DNA from 2 places in the Streptomyces sp. NPDC050759 genome. Region 2 is predicted to be linked to the other one. Evidence: riboswitches for the same ligand, from Rfam matches in the RefSeq annotation. Region 2 holds a riboswitch; the other holds the start of a gene.
The links. Region 2 has a riboswitch for thiamine pyrophosphate ahead of ACIBJB_RS29610 (thiamine ABC transporter substrate binding subunit). Riboswitches for the same ligand answer to the same signal wherever they lie in the genome.
Positions count from the first base shown of each region.

Region 1 (6,948 bases), on a different contig from region 2:
GGTCGTGGAGGGACCGGAGTTTCGCGGTTCTCAGTGACGGAGCCGCGCCGCGTCAGAAGCGGTACTGCTCGTCGTACCCCTGGCCCTGGTTCTGCTGCCCCTGGCCGCTGTTGTCCTGGTAGTACCCCTGCTCCTGGGGGAGTTCGCCGCCGTAGGACTCGTCGGTGCGCTGCTGCGGCACCCACACCCCGCCGGCCGGGGTCTCTCCGCCGTACGTCCCGCCGTACTGGTCGTAGCCCTGCTGGACGAACTGCTGCTGGCCGCCGTAGGAGGTGTCGTACGACCCCGCGCCATAGGTCTGGGTGCCGATGTACGGGTCGGAGTAGGCGGCGTACTGCTGCTGCCCGGTCTGGTCGTAGCCGTACTGCTGCTGGTCGTAGCCCGAGTAGCCGTCGTAGCCGTAGGTCTGGTCGGCGGCGGCCGTCGCGTACTGGTCCTGGGCCTGGCCCGCGGACGCGTAGGACTGGTCACCGGCGTAGGAGGAGTCGTTGTATATGCCGTAGGAGCCGGTGTCGTCCGGCAGGGGCTGCGGCTCGTAGACCGAGGTGGTCTCGGCGGCCGTGGGCGCGGCGGAGCGCGCGGGCGTGAAGACGTCGTCGCGGTCGTAGTCGTCGTGGCCGTAGCCGGAGGTGTCCGGCCGGCCCTGGTCGTACCCGGCCTCGTCGCCGTGGGCCGCCTCACCCGCCTCCAGGTCGGAGACCTCCAGGGCGGGCTCCTCACGGCCGCGCTCACGACGGCTCTTCTTGCCGCCGGTCAGACCGCCCAGCGCGGCCGGCGGGTTGACCGCCCAGCCCTGCTCGAAGCCGCGGCGGAACGACAGCGTGACGTAGGTCTGGCCGACCGCGAAGGCGATCGCGCCCAGCCCGATGACGACCACCGACGGCATCAGCACGCCGAGGACCACACCGAGGAAGCCGACGAAGGCGAGCAGCCGCCAGCGCAGCCGTGCCTTGTACTGCAGCAGCACCTCGCCCAGCAGCCACAGCGCGACGATTCCGAACGCGATGTAGAGGACCGTCCAGCCCATGTACGCCCCTCTCCCAGTGACCGCTACGCAGTGTGTCGTATATCCGTGCGGCCGGTCTAGGCCTGCGGTGGATGGTGCAGACCCAGGTTTTCGTAGATTTCCAGGGTCGCCGTGGAGTTGTTGAGCGTGATGAAGTGCAGTCCGGGCACTCCCTCGGACAGCAGCCGGGCGCAGAACTCCGTGGCGAACTCGATTCCGATCGAGCGTACAGCGGTCGGATCGTCCTTTGCTGTGAGGATCCGCTCTTTCAGGACGGAGGGGATGATCGCGTTGCTGAGCTGTGGTAGCCGCTCCAGCATCCGTACGCTGGTCACGGGCATGATCTCGGGGATGACGGGGGTCGCGCAGCCCGCCGCGTGGACTCGGTCACGCAGCCGCAGATAGGACTCCGGCTGGAAGAACATCTGGGTGATGGCGTAGTCGGCGCCGGCGCGGCACTTGTCGACGAAGTGCGTGACGTCGGCGTCCCAGTCGGCCGAGCGCGGGTGCATCTCCGGGAAGGCCGCCACGCCGACGCAGAAGTCGCCCGACTCCTTGATGAGCCGGACGAGTTCGGCGGCGTAGGTCAGGCCCTGCGGGTGCGCCACCCACTCGGCCATCGGGTCGCCGGGCGGGTCGCCGCGCACGGCCAGGATGTTGCGGATCCCGGCGTCGGCGTACTGGCCGATGATGTTGCGCAGTTCCGCGACGGAGTGGTCGACCGCGGTGAGGTGGGCGACCGGGGTCAGGGTGGTGTCCGCGACGATCTGCTGGGTCTCCTTGACGGTGCCCGCGCGGGTGGAGCCGCCGGCGCCGTAGGTCACGGAGACGAAGTCCGGGGCGACCGCCTCGACCCTCCTGAGCGCGCTCCACAGGTTCCGCTCACCCTTGGGGGTCTTCGGCGCCGAGAACTCGAAGGAGTACGTCGTCTTGCCTGCGGCGAGCATGTCACGCACCGTGCGTGCGCGGTCAGTCCTGGTGGATGCGGTTCCTAGGGCCATACCCGCAGGTTAGCCAGGGGGGAGCGGTCGCCCAACCGGATCACGGAAATATGCCTGTTTTGTCGACTTGTTGTCCACCCCTCGGACACCGGGCCGATCATGCGACCGGCGAATACCGGCCCCTTACTCCGTGTCACTCAACCGCTTGGCGAACTCCGCGGCGGCCGCGCCCGGGTCGTCCGCCTCGGTGATCGCCCGGACGACCACGACCCGGCGGGCACCGGCCTCCAGGACGTCGTCGAGGTTACCGAGGTCGATGCCGCCGATGGCGAACCAGGGGCGGTCGGTGCCTAGGGCGGCGGTGTACCGGACCAGGTCGAGGCCCGGGGCGTGCCGGCCTGGCTTGGTGGGGGTCGGCCAGCAGGGGCCGGTGCAGAAGTAGTCCACGCCGTCCTGGACCGCGGCCGCGGCGGCCTCCGCCTCGGCGTGCGTGGAGCGGCCTATGAGGATGTCGTCGCCGAGGATCGCGCGGGCGGCGGGGACGGGCAGGTCACCCTGGCCGAGGTGCAGCACACCGGCGCCGGCCGCGTGGGCGACGTCGGCCCGGTCGTTGACCGCGAGGAGCTTGCCGTGCCGCGCGCAGGCGTCGGCGAACACCTGCAGATGTTCCAGTTCCTCGGCCGCCTCCATGCCCTTGTCCCGCAACTGCACGATGTCGACGCCCCCGGCCAGGACCGCGTCCAGGAACTCGGCGAGGTCGCCCTGCCGCTTGCGGGCGTCCGTGCAGAGGTAGACGCGGGCGTCGGCGAGCAGGTCACGGGTGGTGTCGGGCATGCGTGAGTCTCCCCCGGGTTCGGTGGCGTACGGGCCGTGCCGGACCGTGGCCGTGGCCTCGGCGGTCACGGCCCGTACGCCGGTGTGGTTCGGATCAGACGGCGAGCGCCTGGGCGCGGCGCTTCACCTCCGTGCCGCGATTCTCGCTCAGGGCCTGCGCGGGGGTGCCGGGCAGGCTCTCGTCGGGCGTGAAGAGCCACTCCAGCATCTCTTCGTCGGTGAAGCCGTCGTCCCTCAGGAGCGTCAGGGTCCCGGCCAGGCCCTTGACGACCTTCTGCTCGGCCCCGTCGATGAAGGCGGCGGGGACGTGCAGCGCACGGTTCTCACCACGGCGTACGGCGATGAGCTGGCCGTCCTTGACCAGCTGCCGCACACGCGTCACCTCGACATCGAGCATCTCTGCGATGTCGGGGAGGGTGAGCCAGGCGGGGACGAGAGCATCGATCTTTGCGTCAATCTCGGTCACGGGATTAAGCGTGCCATCCCGCACTGACAGTCGGAAGCCGGGGCGCCTCCGGCGGGGGAACGGGGGGCATGATCACCGGCTGCCGACCGCCATAGAACCAGGCGATCCCGGTCGCTGGAGCCATGCGGACCCGGCCGCCGAGACCAAGCGCGCCCCGGTCACCAGAAACCGCGCGCGCCCCGGTCACCAGATTCCGCACCCCGGCCGCCAAGGACCGGCGGAGTCCGCCCGGCCGGTCGCGGCGGGCTGCCCGAGCCGCCGGGCTGTCTCCTACGCCGTCGCCGCTTTCAGCGGCCTCGCCGGGTCCGTCAGCAGTTCCGGGTTCATCTCCGTGCCCGCCTCGATCAGGCGGCGGCCCTGGGCCAGGTCCCGGGGCCGGCCCACCGCCAGGAGGGCCACCAGGCGGTTCTCGCGCAGCCAGCACACCGTCCAGGCGGGGCCCGACGGCTCGCCGCGCCACAGCGTCGTGTCGGCGGACGCGTGGTGGCCGGCGTACTGGACGAAGCGGCCGAACTGCTCGGACCAGAAGTACGGGACGGGGTCGTAGACCATGCGGGTCTCGCCCAGGATGTCGGCGGCCACCGTGCGGGGGCCCTGGAGGGCGTTGTCCCAGTGGTGGACCAGCAGGCGCTCGCCGTACCTCCCCGAGGGGAAGGAGGCGCAGTCGCCGACCGCGTAGACGTCGGGCGCGGACGTGCGCAGCCGGTCGTCGGCGACGACCTCGCGGTGGGCGCCGAGTTCGATGCCCGAACCTGCGAGCCAGGCCGTGGCGGGCCGGGCGCCGATACCCACCACGACCGCGCCCGCGGCCACCCGGGAGCCGTCGTCCAGGACGACCGCGCCGGGCTCGACGCGCTCCACGCGCGCGTGTGTGCGCAGCACGGCACCCGCGTCGGCGTACCAGGAGGTCATCGGCGCGGCCACCTCGGCGGGCAGCGCGCCCGCGAGCGGCCGGTCGGCGGCTTCCACGACCGTCACCGCGCAGCCCGCCTCGCGCGCGGCGGTGGCGAACTCGGCGCCGATCCAGCCCGCGCCGACGACCACGATGTCGTGCTGTCGGGCGAGCACGGGGCGCAGCCGTTCGGCGTCGTCCAGGGTGCGCAGCAGATGCACGCCCGGCACACCCTCCGTGCCGGGCAGCCGGATCGGTTCGGCACCGGTGGCGAGGACCAGGACGTCGTACGGGACAGGCCCGGCTTCGGTGTCCAGTTCGTGCGCTTCGGGGCGTACGCCCAGCGCCTCGCGGCCGAGCAGCAGTTCGATGCCGAGGGCCTCGAAGTCCACGTCGAAGGCGGAGTCCTCGGCCTTGCCGAGCAGCACGGCCTTGGACAGCGGCGGACGGTCGTACGGCTGATGGGGCTCCGCGCCGATCACCGTGACCGTGCCCTTGAATCCCTGTTCGCGCAGGGCGACCGCGGTCTGCACGCCGGCCATGCCCGCGCCGACCACGACCACCCGCCGCTGCGCCTGCGTCTGCTCGCTCATTTGATCACCCTAGTCACCTGACAATCCGTCAGTCAGGAGTCGTGCTCAGTGACCTGTTCCACAACACTCGTACCGCTGCCCGGCTGCGACTCCCACTCCCACGTCTCCTCCAACCGCAGCCGGCCGTCGACAAGCTCCACGACCGTCGAGACGCAGTGCCCGGAGGATGTCGTTCCGTCGTGCTTCAGCTGCACGTACCTGAAGTCGAGACGGTCCCCCGCGCGCGTGCCGACGAGATGTCCGCGTACGACGTCACCGCCCGCGTACTCGGCCCAGATCTCCCCGTCCTGCTCGTGGTAGGTGAACCGGGTCCGTGTACCCACCTGACCCGGTGCCTGATCGGCGACCGGGGCGAGGACGAGGCCGTCGAGCGAGCGGGGCATGGCGGAAGGCTCCCTTACAGAGGCGCACGGGCACGGGCTAGGGTGGCCAACGTAGAGCACTCGCGGGAGCCCGGACGCACCGGGCTGAGAGGGAGGCTGGCGGCCTCCGACCGTACGAACCTGATCCGGGTCATGCCGGCGAAGGGAGGGGCTGGACGCCCATGTCCTCACGTACGTCAGACGTCCTCGTCGTCGGGGGCGGCATCATCGGCCTGGTCACGGCCTGGCGGGCCGCGCAGCGCGGGCTCACCACGGCCGTCGTGGACCCCGAACCGGGCGGCGGGGCCGCCCAGGTGGCTGCCGGGATGCTGGCCGCGGTCACCGAACTGCACTACGGCGAGCACACCCTGCTGGGGCTGAACCTCGCCTCGGCCCACCGCTATCCCGACTTCGCGGCCGAGCTCACCGACCTGACAGGCCTCGACCTCGGCTACCGCCGCTGCGGCACACTCGCCGTGGCTCTGGACGCCGACGACCGCGCCCACCTGCGCGAACTGCACGCGTTGCAGCGGCAGTCGGGGCTGGAGTCGGAGTGGCTGTCCGGCCGGGAGTGCCGACGCCTGGAGCCGATGCTCGCACCGGGGGTGCGGGGCGGACTGCGGGTGGACGGCGATCACCAGATCGATCCACGGCGGCTCACGCGCGCGTTGCTGGCCGCGTGCGAGCAGGCGGGTGTCGTCTTCCACCGCGCGTGGGCCAAGGGCCTCCGGGTCGCAGGGGACCGGGCCGCGGGGGTCACCACGACCGACGGCGACGAGCTGGGCGGGGGGCAGGTGGTGCTCGCCGCCGGAAGTCTCAGCGGCCGCCTCGAAGGGGTCCCAGCGGATGTCCTGCCCCCGGTACGGCCCGTGAAGGGCCAGGTGCTGCGGCTGACCGTGCCGCCGCGCAGCGCGCCCTTCCTGAGCCGCACGGTGCGGGCCGTGGTCCGCGGCAGCCAGGTCTACCTGGTGCCGCGGGAGAACGGCGAGCTGGTGATCGGCGCGACCAGCGAGGAGCTGGGCTGGGACACGACGGTGACCGCGGGCGGGGTGTACGAGCTGCTGCGGGACGCCCACGAACTGGTCCCCGGCATCACCGAGCTGCCGCTCACGGAGACCCGCGCGGGTCTGCGCCCGGGGTCCCCGGACAACGCCCCGCTGCTCGGACCCACGGAACTGACCGGGCTGGTGCTCGCGACCGGCCACTACCGCAATGGCGTGCTGCTCACGCCGATCACCGGGGACGCCATGGCGCACGTTCTGACGACGGGTGAACTCCCCGATGTGGCCCGCCCGTTCACCCCGAGGCGATTCGCCGCCACGGAACTCCTGGAGCAGCCGGCATGAACATCTCCGTCAACGGGGAGACCCGGGAGTTCGCTCCCGGCACGGCTCTCGACACCGTCGTGCGGGCGCTGACGCCGGCGCCGTCCGGGGTGGCCGCGGCGCTCAACGAAACCGTCGTCCCGCGCGCGCAGTGGCCCGCGACGTCCCTCTCCGAGGGTGACCGCGTGGAAGTCCTCACCGCCGTCCAAGGAGGCTGACCCATGGCCGACGATCCCTTTGTCATCAGCGGTACGTCCTTCTCGTCCCGGCTGATCATGGGCACGGGCGGGGCGCCCAGCCTGGACGTGCTCGAGCGGGCCCTGGTCGCCTCCGGCACCGAGCTGACGACGGTCGCGATGCGTCGCGTGGACCCCTCGGTGCACGGCTCGGTGCTGTCCGTACTGGAGAGGCTCGGCATCCGGGTGCTCCCGAACACCGCGGGCTGTTTCACCGCCGGAGAGGCCGTCCTGACGGCCCGCCTCGCGCGCGAGGCGCTCGGCACCGACCTGGTCAAGCTGGAGGTCATCGC
Region 1 is NZ_JBITGI010000001.1:137,373-144,320, forward strand. Features, by position in the region: gene ACIBJB_RS00595 (phytoene desaturase family protein) at 1-37, shown strand, start outside; gene ACIBJB_RS00600 (hypothetical protein) at 53-1,027, opposite strand; gene metF (methylenetetrahydrofolate reductase [NAD(P)H]) at 1,084-2,007, opposite strand; gene thiE (thiamine phosphate synthase) at 2,131-2,781, opposite strand; gene ACIBJB_RS00615 (Rv2175c family DNA-binding protein) at 2,876-3,247, opposite strand; gene ACIBJB_RS00620 (NAD(P)/FAD-dependent oxidoreductase) at 3,518-4,732, opposite strand; gene ACIBJB_RS00625 (hypothetical protein) at 4,765-5,115, opposite strand; TPP riboswitch at 5,168-5,279, shown strand; gene thiO (glycine oxidase ThiO) at 5,277-6,440, shown strand; gene thiS (sulfur carrier protein ThiS) at 6,437-6,637, shown strand; gene ACIBJB_RS00640 (thiazole synthase) at 6,641-6,948, shown strand, end outside.
Region 1: linked by a shared signal. The riboswitch ahead of thiO (glycine oxidase ThiO) and the one ahead of ACIBJB_RS29610 (thiamine ABC transporter substrate binding subunit) in region 2 are both predicted to bind thiamine pyrophosphate.

Region 2 (6,948 bases):
GAGGCCAACGCCAACCTGGGCGAGAAGATCGTCCTGGACCGCTTCGCGGTGTTCGCGGACGGCTTCGTGACGGCGTACATGCACCGCACGATGCCCGACCTGCCCCCGCAGATCGGTGTCCTCGTCGAGCTGGACAAGCCGAACGCCGAGGTCGCCCGCGGTGTCGCCCAGCACATCGCCGCCTTCGCGCCGAAGTACCTCTCCAAGGAGGACGTGCCGGCCGAGGTCGTCGAGTCCGAGCGTCGTATCGCCGAGGAGACCACCCGCGCCGAGGGCAAGCCCGAGGCCGCGATCGCCAAGATCGTCGAGGGTCGCCTGAACGGCTTCTTCAAGGACGCCACGCTGCTCGGTCAGCCGTACGCGCTCGACAACAAGAAGTCGGTCCAGAAGGTTCTGGACGAGGCCGGTGTCACCCTGAAGCGCTTCACGCGCATCAAGGTCGGCATCTGAGTCCGTACCGCGAGCGACGCGCGGGCCCTATAGGGTCGTCAGCAGTCGTCCGGTACGCCGCCACGCACGCGCGTGGCGGACGACAGCAGATCTGACGAGGAGGCCATTGCCGCGCATGGGATGCGAACCAGTTCCCACCGGCAATGGCCTTCTTCGTATGTGCAACAGGTGAAAGAGGCGGGATCCCCATGACCACCAAGGCCCAGAAGAGCGACGACGGCAAAGTGCGCGGCCGGTTTCTGCTGAAGCTGTCCGGAGAGGCGTTCGCCGGTGGCGGGGGCCTGGGTGTGGACCCCGACGTGGTGCACAAGATCGCTCGTGAGATCGCCGCCGTCGTCCGGGACGGTGCCGAGATCGCCGTCGTCATCGGTGGCGGCAACTTCTTCCGCGGTGCCGAACTCCAGCAGCGTGGCATGGACCGCGCCCGCTCGGACTACATGGGCATGCTCGGCACCGTGATGAACTGCCTCGCCCTCCAGGACTTCCTGGAGAAGGAGGGCATCCAGTCCCGGGTGCAGACCGCCATCACCATGGGGCAGGTCGCCGAGCCGTACATCCCGCTGCGTGCCGTGCGCCACCTGGAGAAGGGCCGCGTGGTCATCTTCGGCGCCGGTATGGGCATGCCGTACTTCTCCACCGACACCACCGCCGCGCAGCGCGCCCTGGAGATCGACGCCGAGGCGCTGCTCATGGGCAAGAACGGCGTGGACGGGGTCTACGACTCCGACCCGAAGACCAACCCCGACGCGGTCAAGTTCGACGCCCTTGGATACGGCGAGGTCATCACCCGTGACCTGAAGGTCGCCGACGCCACCGCCGTCACACTGTGCCGCGACAACAAGCTTCCGATCCTGGTGTTCGAGCTCCTGGCGGAGGGCAATATCGCGCGCGCCGTCAAGGGTGAGAAGATCGGCACGCTTGTGGGTGACCAGGACAGCCGGGACTGACCCGGGATACACCCGGTCCCTGACCGGGGGATGGACAATGTCCTGCCGGTCGGGAACCGTGCAGGAAGAAGACGCGACGCAGCCGGCCGCCGCCCCCACGCATATGGAACAGCAGCCGGGCCTACTCAAGACACGCAGGAGCAAGTGGTGATCGAAGAGACCCTCCTCGAGGCCGAGGAGAAGATGGAGAAGGCCGTCGTGGTCGCCAAGGAGGACTTCGCCGCGATCCGCACCGGGCGTGCGCACCCGGCGATGTTCAACAAGATCGTGGCCGACTACTACGGCGCGCCGACGCCGATCAACCAGCTGGCTTCGTTCTCCGTGCCGGAGCCGCGCATGGCCGTGGTGACCCCGTTCGACAAGACCGCCCTGCGCAACATCGAACAGGCGATCCGCGACTCCGACCTGGGCGTCAACCCGAGCAACGACGGCAACATCATCCGGGTGGTGTTCCCCGAGCTCACCGAGGAGCGCCGCCGCGACTACATCAAGGTCGCCAAGGCCAAGGCCGAGGACTCGCGCGTGTCCATCCGCTCGGTCCGCCGCAAGGCCAAGGACGCGATCGACAAGCTCGTCAAGGACGGCGAGGTCGGCGAGGACGAGGGCCGCCGTGCGGAGAAGGAGCTCGACGACGCGACGCACAAGTACGTCGCCCAGGTGGACGAGCTCCTCAAGCACAAGGAAGCAGAGCTTCTCGAGGTCTGATGAACGACTCTTCCTGGGCGACGCCGCCCCACGCCGGGTACTGGGGGCCGTCCGACCAGGGGCCTGCTCAGGGGGCTGACCCGGCGGGTCCCGCGTACGATGCGCATGACGCGCAGCACACTCGGCCCATGCCCATCGTGCCCGACGGACCCGCTGAACCTCGGTACGGCGGCGACCAGGATGACGACCGGGGGACCGCTCGGCTGAGCGGTCCCTTGTTCCGGGACGACCAGTTCCGGGACGAGGCGTTCCGCGACGAGACCACGTCGGCGCAGCCCTACGCGGCGGCGCCGCAGAAGCAGAATCCGGAGCCCATGCCCGACTCCTCGCAGCCGGCGCCCGCGCCGCAGAAGAAGAGCGCGGGGCGGGATCTGGGTGCCGCCATAGGGGTCGGGGTCGGACTCGGTGCGGTGATCATCGCGTCGCTGTTCTTCGTCAAGGCCGCCTTCGTCGGCGTGATAGCGGTCGCCGTCGTCGTGGGTCTGTGGGAGCTGACCAGCAGGCTTCAGGAGCGCAAGGGCATCAAGGCGCCGCTCGTGCCGCTGGCGCTCGGCGGGGCCGCGATGGTCGTCGCGGGGTACGTCAGGGGCGCCGAGGGGGCCTGGGTCGCCATGGCCCTCACGGCACTCGCCGTCCTCGTCTGGCGGATGACGGAACCGCCGGAGGGCTACCTCAAGGACGTCACGGCGGGCGTCTTCGCGGCGTTCTACGTCCCGTTCCTGGCCACGTTCGTCGCGATGATGCTGACGGCGGAGGACGGGGCGGCCCGGGTCCTGATGTTTCTGCTCCTGACCGTCGTCAGCGACACCGGGGCGTACGCCGTCGGCTGGCGCTTCGGCACCCACAAGCTCGCGCCGCGCATCAGCCCCGGCAAGACCCGCGAGGGCCTGGCCGGGGCGGTGCTGTTCGCGATGGTGGCGGGCGCGCTGTGCATGCAGTTCCTGATCGACGACGGCACCTGGTGGCAGGGCCTGCTCCTGGGCCTCGCGGTCGCGGCCAGCGCGACGCTGGGTGACCTCGGCGAGTCGATGATCAAGCGGGACCTCGGCATCAAGGACATGGGCTCCCTCCTGCCGGGCCACGGCGGCATCATGGACCGCCTGGACTCCCTCCTGCCGACGGCTCCGGTGGTGTGGCTGCTGCTGGTGCTGTTCGTGGGCTCCGGCTGACCTGCTTCGCGTGTACGGCTTTCCCGGCCCCCGTCCTGTTCAGGGCGGGGGCCGCGTCGTCAGGTTCTCCCGGCCTTCGGCGTGTGGATCTTCTGGACGCGGCCGCTGAATGATCTGCGACACTGGAACAGTTATGCCTGCACCCGGAGAACTCACTTTCGTCGCCCCCCGCGGAGCCAAGAAGCCGCCGCGGCACCTTGCCGATCTCACGCCCGCCGAGCGCAAGGAGGTCGTGGCGGGGATCGGGGAGAAGCCGTTTCGCGCCAAGCAGCTCTCGCAGCACTACTTCGCGCGGTACGCGCACGACCCGGCGGAGTGGACCGACATCCCGGCCGGCGCGCGCGGCAAGCTCCAGGAGGCGCTGCTTCCCGAGCTCATGACCGTCGTACGGCATCTGTCGACCGACCAGGGGACCACGCGCAAGACGTTGTGGCGGCTGTTCGACGGGACGCTCGTGGAGTCGGTGCTGATGCGGTATCCGGACAGGGTGACCATGTGCATCAGCTCGCAGGCGGGTTGTGGCATGAACTGCCCCTTCTGCGCCACCGGGCAGGCGGGACTGGACCGCAATCTGTCCACCGCCGAGATCGTGCACCAGATCGTGGACGGGATGCGGGCGCTCCGGGACGGAGAGGTGCCGGGCGGGCCCGCGCGGCTCTCCAACATCGTCTTCATGGGGATGGGCGAGCCGCTCGCCAACTACAAGCGGGTCGTCGGCTCCATTCGCGCGCTCACCGATCCCGCGCCCGACGGGCTCGGTCTCTCCCAGCGCGGCATCACGGTGTCGACCGTGGGGCTCGTGCCCGCCATTCACCGGTTCGCCGACGAAGGCTTCAAGTGCCGGCTCGCGATCTCCCTGCACGCCCCCGACGACGAGCTGCGCGACACCCTCGTCCCCGTGAACACGCGGTGGAAGGTGCGCGAGGTGCTCGACGCCGGGTTCGAGTACGTCGAGAAGTCGGGGCGGCGCCTCTCCATCGAGTACGCGCTGATCCGCGACATCAACGACCAGGCCTGGCGCGGTGACCGGCTCGGCCGCCTGCTCAAGGGCAAGCCGGTGCATGTCAACCTGATCCCGCTGAACCCGACGCCCGGGTCCAAGTGGACCGCCTCCCGGCCCGAGGACGAGAAGGCGTTCGTCGAGGCCATCGCCGCCCATGGTGTGCCGGTGACGGTCCGGGACACCCGTGGACAGGAGATCGACGGGGCCTGTGGTCAGCTCGCGGCCACCGAACGGTAGTCTGACGGACGTACGTACATCTTCATATCCGACAGGGGAGCGCCACAGCGCTGAGAGTGCGGCAATCGGGCCGCAGACCCTCTGAACCTCGCCCAGGTCATTCTGGGTAGGAAGTTCGGTCATCACCGTGAACAACAAGAAGTTCTGTGCTGCCGTCGTCGGCCTCGGCCTGGTCACGCTGTCCGCGTGCGGCTCGTCGTCCGACGACTCCGAGAGCTCCGGCTCCAAGAACGTCACCCTCGTCAGCCACGACTCGTGGGCCGTCTCCAAGAGCGTCCTCGCCGACTTCGAGAAGAAGTCCGGCTACCAGGTCAAGGTCCTGGAGGACGGCGACGCCGGGCAGGCCGTCAACAAGGCCATCCTCACCAAGGACAACCCGCAGGGCGACGTCTTCTTCGGCGTCGACAACACCCTGCTCTCCCGCGCGCTCGACAACGGGCTCTTCCAGTCGTACGAGGCCAAGGGCGCCGACCGGATCAAGGCCGGGTACCGGGTCGACGGGGACAAGGTCACGCCCATCGACACCGGCGACATCTGCGTCAACTACGACAAGGCCTACTTCACCGCGCACAAGCTCCAGCCGCCGTCGTCGTACGACGATCTGATCAAGCCCGCCTACAAGAACCTCCTCGTCACCGAGAACGCCTCCACCTCCTCGCCGGGGCTCGGCTTCCTCCTCGGGAGCGCCGCGAAGTACGGCGACGACGGGTGGGAGGGCTACTGGAAGAAGCTCAAGGCCAACGGTGTCAAGGTCGTCGACGGCTGGGAGCAGGCCTACAACGAGGAGTTCTCCGGTTCCGCCGGGGGCAAGAAGGCGAAGGCCGACCGGCCGCTCGTCGTGTCGTACGCCTCCTCGCCGCCCGCCGAGGTGATCTACGCCGACCCGAAGCCGAAGACCGCCCCCACCGGCGTCGCGCAGGGCACCTGCTTCCGGCAGATCGAGTACGCCGGACTGCTGAGCAACGCCGCGAACGCCAAGGGCGGCAAGGCGTTCCTGGACTTCCTGCTCACCAAGGAGTTCCAGCAGGACATGCCGCTCAACATGTTCGTCTATCCGGTCATCGACGGCGCCCAGGTGCCGGACGAGTTCACCGAGTACGGTCCGCAGGCCAAGGATCCCGAGACCATGGACCCGGCGAAGATCGCCGACAACAGGGACGACTGGGTCAAGTCATGGACCTCGCTCGTACTGAAGTAAGGCCCCGCAAGGGCGTCACGAACGCGGCGGCACGGCTCGGGCTGATGACCGTGCCCGTCGCGTTCTTCGCCGTCTTCTTCGCCTATCCCGTCGCCGCGATCGTCGCGCGCGGCCTCGAGACCGACGGGACCTGGCAGTTCGGCCGGATCACCGACGCCCTCACCCAACCGGACATCCGGCACGTCCTGTGGTTCACCACCTGGCAGGCGCTCGCCTCCACCGCGCTCACGCTCCTGGTCGCGCTCCCCGGCGCGTATGTCTTCGCGCGCTTCGACTTCCCCGGCAAGCAGATCCTGCGGGCCGTGGTCACCGTCCCCTTCGTGCTGCCGACCGTCGTCGTCGGTACGGCCTTTCTGGCGCTGGTGGGGCGTGGCGGGCTGCTGGACGACTTGTGGGGCGTACGGCTGGACACCACGGTGTGGGCGATCCTGCTCGCGCACGTCTTCTTCAACTACGCGGTCGTCGTCCGGACCGTCGGCGGACTGTGGGCCCAGCTGGATCCGCGTCAGGAGGAGGCCGCGCGGATGCTGGGCGCGTCCCGGCTCAGGGCCTGGCGGACGGTCACGCTCCCCGCGCTCGGGCCCGCCGTGGCCGCCGCCGCTCTCATGGTGTTCCTCTTCACCTTCACCTCCTTCGGCGTGGTGCAGATCCTCGGGGGGCCGACCTTCTCGACCCTCGAGGTGGAGATCTACCGGCAGACCTCCGAGATCTTCGACCTGTCCACGGCCGCTGTGCTGACGCTGATCCAGTTCGTCGCGGTGGGCGCTGTTCTCGCCCTGCACGCGTGGACCGTACGGCGCCGGGAGACCGCGCTACGGCTCGTGGACGAGTCCCTCACCGCCCGGCGGCCCCGAGGGGCGGGAGAGTGGGGGCTGCTGGCCGGGGTCGTGGGCAGTGTCGCCGTCCTCCTGGTGCTGCCGCTCGCGGTGCTGGTGCAGCGGTCCCTCGACGCTCCCGACTTCGGCTACTACCGGGCGCTGACCCACAGCGACGGCGGGGTCTTCCTCGTCGCGCCGATCGAGGCGGTCGGGAACTCCCTGGAGTACGCCCTCGCCGCCACCGCCATCGCGGTGGTGATCGGGGGCCTCGCGGCGGCCGCGCTGACACGGCGGGACGCGGGCCGGTTCGTGCGGGGCTTCGACGCGCTGCTGATGCTGCCGCTCGGGGTGTCCGCGGTGACCGTCGGCTTCGGGTTCCTGATCTCGCTCGACGAGCCGCCGCTGGACCTCAGGCAGTCCT
Region 2 is NZ_JBITGI010000011.1:147,369-154,316, reverse strand. Features, by position in the region: gene tsf (translation elongation factor Ts) at 1-450, shown strand, start outside; gene pyrH (UMP kinase) at 639-1,397, shown strand; gene frr (ribosome recycling factor) at 1,545-2,102, shown strand; gene ACIBJB_RS29620 (phosphatidate cytidylyltransferase) at 2,102-3,271, shown strand; gene rlmN (23S rRNA (adenine(2503)-C(2))-methyltransferase RlmN) at 3,405-4,511, shown strand; TPP riboswitch at 4,535-4,642, shown strand; gene ACIBJB_RS29610 (thiamine ABC transporter substrate binding subunit) at 4,639-5,709, shown strand; gene ACIBJB_RS29605 (ABC transporter permease) at 5,685-6,948, shown strand, end outside.